Regions from separate parts of the Pseudoalteromonas sp. Z9A5 genome, predicted to be linked through region 2. Evidence: predicted binding sites of a transcription regulator. Region 2 holds the regulator's gene; the other holds the start of a gene.
The links. The regulator sigma-54, encoded in region 2, starts transcription at its own class of promoters, with help from an activator protein. The targets are predictions, from matches to a motif close to GTTGGCACGNNNNTNGNNT.

Region 1 (3,194 bases), on a different contig from region 2:
GCCGTTATCTGCCCGAAAAACCAAAAGAAACAGATGGTCCTATTGTTGCCGATCCAACCAGTATTCAATTATTAGAGCTTGCAAGTAAAGTAGCACGCTCTGAAGCAAGCGTTATGGTGCTTGGTCCTAGTGGGTCTGGTAAAGAAGTTTTAGCGCGTTATATTCACGACAAGTCGAGTCGTTGTAATGAGCCATTTGTTGCTATTAACTGTGCTGCTATTCCTGAAAATATGCTTGAAGCTACTTTATTTGGTTATGAAAAAGGGGCTTTTACCGGTGCGATTCAAGCATGCCCTGGTAAGTTTGAGCAAGCGCAGGGCGGTACTATTTTACTTGATGAAATTACCGAGATGGACTTAGGGCTGCAAGCTAAACTTTTACGTGTACTGCAAGAGCGCGAAGTAGAGCGTTTAGGTGGTCGAAAAACAATACAGCTAAATGTACGTATTTTGGCTACCAGTAATCGCGACCTAAAAGAGGCCGTTGCTAAAAATCAGTTTAGAGAAGATTTATATTATAGATTAAATGTTTTTCCATTGATGTGGCGACCATTGTGTCAACGCCCTGGCGATATAATTGTGTTAGCTAAGCATTTAATTGAACGTCATATCAGTAAAAGCAAAGAGCCAATGGCATATCTAGATAAAAATGCTGAGCAAAAATTATTAGCCCATGCTTGGCCCGGAAATGTACGAGAGCTCGATAATGTTATTCAACGTGCACTTATATTGAGAACGGGTAATACGATAAACGAACACGCCATTTTTATCGAAAACTTGGTTTCTAGTAATTTTGTAATGGAGTCATCAACGACTTCGAACGTAACAAATACAGCAGAAGTAACACATCAAAATTCAGATAAAAATGCAGAGCAAAACACACCAAGTTCTGCTTATTATGATGAAAAGTTATATGCTACAGATGAGCCTAAGCAAGGCTTACTTGCAGCAGATACTGGTAGTTACAAAGATGAGCTTAAAGATAAAGAGCATCGCATTATTTTAGAAACACTTGCTCGCTGCCAAGGTAAGCGCAAAGATGTAGCTGAAACACTCGGTATTAGCCCGCGTACTTTACGTTATAAGCTAGCGCAAATGCGCGATTTAGGTATTTCACTTCCTGCATAATCCTCTTTAAACCCTAAATTTAGGCTACAAGTTTAGGGTCGTCAAAACTATGACTTCCTATTTTTCACTCTAAGCTTTTGTATTTTATAGTTTATTTATTTGGCATGCTTTGTGCTTTATTAACTGTAATAGTTAATTGCAGTGTCAGAGATAAATTATGAAAATTCAAAATAGTGCTGTATTTCAAGAAATGCAATCAATGGCTTTAGAAGCCGGACGCAATAACCAAATTAATAAGTTGCCAACCCAAGTGCAATCTACATCTTCAGCGGCATTTGGTGATATGTTGAGCAATGCGCTAAATACAGTGCATGAATTGCAACAAGATGCAGGGCAAAAAGTAAAAGCAGTTGAAATGGGTGACAGAAGTGTATCGCTTGCTGAGGCAATGATTGCTTCTCAAAAATCATCAGTTGCATTTGAGGCTACATATCAGGTTCGTAATAAACTTGTTGAAGCTTACAAAGAAATCATGAATATGCCTGTTTAATTAGGTAGTGGAGAATAATTGTGGCGCAATCTAATCAATCTACAGACCTTGCACTTGCTGGTGGCGGTATTGACCAAAGCGATAGTGATGATCAACAAGAACAAAAATCAGGCTATTTAAGTGCTTTGAATGGTGTTGATGTATTACGCCAAGTAACACTCGTTATTGCATTGGCAATTTGTTTAGCTATTGCCATTTTTATTATTATTTGGGCTCGTCAGCCAGAAATGCGCCCTTTAGGTAAAATGCAAACTGAAGAGCTTATTCAAACGCTTGATTTTTTAGATGCACAACAAATTGAATATCAACTTGATGGCAATGTAGTATCGGTTGATGAAAGTGAATATCAAAGTATTAAACTACTAATGACTCGCGAAGGGTTAGAGCAAGGTCCGGCATCAGGCTCAGATATTATAATGCAAGACATGGGCTTTGGTGTAAGCCAACGTTTAGAGCGTGAACGCCTTAAGCATGGCCGTGAACAACAATTAGCGCGTACAATAGAAGAACTTAATAATATTACTCGCGCCAAAGTATTGTTAGCCATTCCTAAAGAAAACGTATTTGCCCGTAGAGAGAAAAAGCCATCGGCTACTGTTGTATTAACAATTAAACGTGGACGTTCGCTTGATCGCGAAGAGGTAGACTCTGTTGTTGATATGATTGCCTCAGCAGTACAAGGTTTAGAGCCAGCCCGCGTAACGGTTACCGACCAAAATGGTCGTTTATTAAATTCTGGTTCGCAAAGCTCATTAGCTGCTCGCTCTCGTAAAGAGTACGATTTAGAGCGTAAACGCGAGCAAGAGTACCTTGAAAAAATTGATAGTATTTTAATACCTGTAGTAGGGCTTGCTAATTACACGGCACAAGTAGATTTAAGCATGGACTTTAGTGCGGTTGAAGAAACTCAAAAACGCTATAATCCAGACCTACCTGCAATACGCAGCGAAACCACATTTGAAGAAAGTAATATGGGTGGGCTAGCTGTAGGTATTCCTGGTGCATTAACAAATCAACCTCCAATTAACTCAGATATACCAGAAGTTGCTGATGGTGGTGGTGCGGGTAGCGCAACGGCGCCATCACGAAGCCATAAAGAAGCAACACGTAATTATGAACTCGACACCACTATTTCACACAGACGCCAACAAACAGGTGTTATACGTAGAATTAGTGTATCGGTTGCTGTTGACTACATTCCTAAAGTGGGTGAAAACGGTGAAACCACAATGACACCGCGCTCTGTAGAGGCATTGTCAAATATTCGTCGCTTATTACAAGGTGGTGTTGGTTTTGATATGCAACGCGGAGATGCGCTTGAAGTAGTAACAGTGCCGTTTGTACGTGAAGCAACCGATTTAAACATTGAAATTCCTATGTGGGAACAAGATTGGTTTATGAAGTATGTACGCCTAGCTTTAGGTGCACTGGTTATAATTGTGCTTATTATGGCTGTAGTTAAACCAATGCTTAAACGTCTTATTTACCCAGATGACACGCTTGAAGAATATGACGAAGATGCACTTAGCTCTGGCGTAGATATTGGCGACAACACGCTTGATATGCTAAATAAAGAC
Region 2 (3,194 bases):
AATTAGGTGATAATAAACAGTTATTAATTGCCACTGGCAGCCCTGCGTACTTTGAAGAAAAGCAAGATGACGGCACAATAATGAGCGCAAGTGCGAACGAAGTTCGTTACGATGTAGCTAAGCGTTTTTTAACACTTGTTGGCGATGCACAAGTATCGCAAGCTGGACAAAAAATTAACGCAAAAAGCATTACTTACGATATGCAGCAACAGCTTATTAGTGCTGAAAAAGACGAAAACTCTACCGATCGCGTTCATACTATTTTAGTGCCTATTGAAGCTACAAAAAGTAAAAAAAGCGATAAAGGTCAACCATGAGCACATTAAAAGCAGAGCTGTTAGCAAAAAGCTATAAAGGTCGTGAAGTTGTTAAAAATGTAGGTCTTGAGGTTAAGGCTGGCAGTATTGTTGGTTTACTTGGACCTAATGGTGCAGGTAAAACTACAACGTTTTATATGATTGTAGGACTTGTACCTAGCGACAAAGGTAAAATATCTATCGACGATAACGATATTACTCTTTTACCTATGCATAGTCGTGCTAGATTAGGCATAGGGTATTTACCACAAGAATCGTCAATATTTAGAAAACTGACTGTTTACCAAAATTTAATGGCTATTTTAGAAACGCGTAAATCGCTAAATAAACAAGCCCGAGAAGACACATTAAATAATCTATTGGATGAATTTAGCATTCAGCATATTCGTGATAGCCAAGGTATGGCTTTATCCGGTGGTGAACGTCGTCGTGTAGAAATAGCACGTGCACTTGCCGCCGATCCTAAGTTTATATTGCTAGATGAACCTTTTGCTGGTGTAGACCCAATTTCAGTATTAGATATTAAGAAAATAATAGAACATCTTAAAAACCGTGGGATTGGTGTATTAATTACCGATCATAACGTAAGAGAAACCCTTGATGTTTGTGAAAAAGCCTACATTGTTTCTCATGGGGAGCTAATTGCATCTGGCACTCCTGAACACGTATTAAACGATAAAACAGTACGCGATGTTTACTTAGGCGAGCAATTTAGGCTGTAACATTAACGCCATGTCTTTGAGCATCTGCTAGTATTAATTATAACAACATAAAAGGATTGTTAGAGATAAATGAGGCAATCATTACAGCTGCGCATGGGCCAGCAACTTACAATGACACCACAGCTGCAACAAGCAATTCGTTTGTTGCAACTCAGTACATTGGATCTCCAGCAAGAAATACAAGAAGCTCTTGATAGCAACCCGCTGCTAGAAGTTGAAGAAAACGACTACGCAGAAGATTCTGCTGGCAAAAATGAGCAAAAAGCTGATAACGATGACGTTACTGTTAGCGCATCTGCAGATGATGCTCCTAGCGAATACGAACAAGATAGTGGTGAAGCACTTGCTAAAGATACAGTAAGTGACGACATGGCTATGGATGTTAGCTGGGATGAGTACATGAGTGCTGCGCCTGCATCGTCATCAGGACCAATGCCTGAGGACGAGTCAATATACCAAGGTGCTTCAACCGAAACACTTCATGAGTACCTAATGTGGCAGTTACAATTAACGCCTTTTAGCCCTACTGATGAAGCTATTGCAATCGCTATTGTTGAAGCCGTAGATGATTCTGGTATTTTAACACTTAGCTGTGAAGAAATTTTAGAGAGCTTCAATCAAGAAAACGAAGATGATAACGAAGTCGAACTTGACGAAATTGAAGCCGTTTTAAAGCGTATCCAACTGTTTGATCCGGTCGGTATTGCTGCACGTAGTTTACAAGAATGTTTGTGTATTCAGCTTAACCAGTTTGATAAAGAAACACCTTACATTAATGAAACAAAAATGATCTTAACCGAGCATATTGATTTATTAGCTGCTCGTGACTATCGTACATTAATGAAAAAAACTAAGCTCAAAGAAGAAGAGCTTAAAGAAGTAATGACACTAATACATACTCTCAGCCCTAAACCCGCTGATACGATTGTTAGAGAAGAGTCTGAGTATGTTATTCCTGATGTGTCGGTTAAAAAAATTAAAGGTCGCTGGGTTGTAGAATTAAACCCAGATAGCATGCCTAAAATAAGAGTAAACAGCCAATATGCTGCAATGTCTCGTACCGTTAAATCGAGTGGTGATAGCCAATTTATTCGCTCACACTTACAAGAAGCAAAATGGTTTATTAAAAGCCTAGAAAGCAGAAACGACACATTGTTAAAAGTAACAAATTGTATTGTTAAGCAACAACAAGGCTTTTTTGAACACGGTCCAGAAGCCATGAAACCAATGGTTTTAAATGATGTTGCTGAAATGGTAGAAATGCACGAGTCGACTATTTCTCGCGTAACAACCCAAAAGTATATGCACACGCCACGTGGAATCTTTGAGTTAAAATACTTTTTCTCAAGCCATGTAAGCACCGAAAATGGTGGCGAATGTTCATCTACGGCAATACGCGCTCTGATTAGAAAATTAATCGCAGCAGAAAACTCAGCAAAACCATTGAGTGATAGCAAGATAGCGGATATATTGGCTGAGCAAGGAATTAAAGTAGCTAGACGCACGATCGCAAAGTACCGCGAATCTCTGGCTATTCCACCGTCAAATCAGCGAAAAAGTCTGATTTAAGACGCAAAAACAAAGAGGGTAACGCTTATGCAACTAAACTTAACTGGTCGTCACGTAGAAGTAACCGATTCACTAAAAGACTATGTAAACACTAAATTTGCGAAGCTAGAAAGACACTCTGATCATATTAATAATGTTCATGTCATTCTCGATGTAGAAAAATTAAACCAAAAAGCAGAAGCAACAATTCATGTCAGTGGTGCGGAATTATTTGCCTCTACTGAACATCAAGATATGTATGCCGCCATTGACTCGTTGATTGACAAGCTCGATCGACAAGTTATCAAACACAAAGAGAAGCTTGCTCGACACTAATATTATGAAACTAAGTTCACTTATATGTCAGGACTGCAGCAAAGCTGCGGTCCTTTTTAATAGTAAAAAAAGAATTTTAGAGTTTATTAGCGAACTTGCTCACAACAAGCTTCCTTACTTATCTCAACAAGATATTCTTAGCGCTTTACTAAGCAGAGAAAAACTAGGTAGTACAGGCATTGGTAAAGGTATTGCAATACCTCACGGACGAATGAGTGGCGTAGAAGAACCTTTAGCTTTAGTACTTGTTAGCGAAACACCTATTAACTTT

Region 1: the regulator sigma-54 is predicted to act here: its motif matches at 1,226-1,244, upstream of fliE (flagellar hook-basal body complex protein FliE).

Annotation. Positions count from the first base shown of each region.
Region 1 covers NZ_WTLC01000002.1:31,228-34,421, forward strand. Annotated here, with positions in the region: gene GQR56_RS01670 (sigma-54 dependent transcriptional regulator) at 1-1,127, shown strand, start outside; gene fliE (flagellar hook-basal body complex protein FliE) at 1,285-1,617, shown strand; gene fliF (flagellar basal-body MS-ring/collar protein FliF) at 1,638-3,194, shown strand, end outside.
Region 2 covers NZ_WTLC01000009.1:19,271-22,464, reverse strand. Annotated here, with positions in the region: gene lptA (lipopolysaccharide transport periplasmic protein LptA) at 1-317, shown strand, start outside; gene lptB (LPS export ABC transporter ATP-binding protein) at 314-1,039, shown strand; gene GQR56_RS06530 (RNA polymerase factor sigma-54) at 1,109-2,608, shown strand; gene hpf (ribosome hibernation promoting factor) at 2,636-2,923, shown strand; gene ptsN (PTS IIA-like nitrogen regulatory protein PtsN) at 2,928-3,194, shown strand, end outside.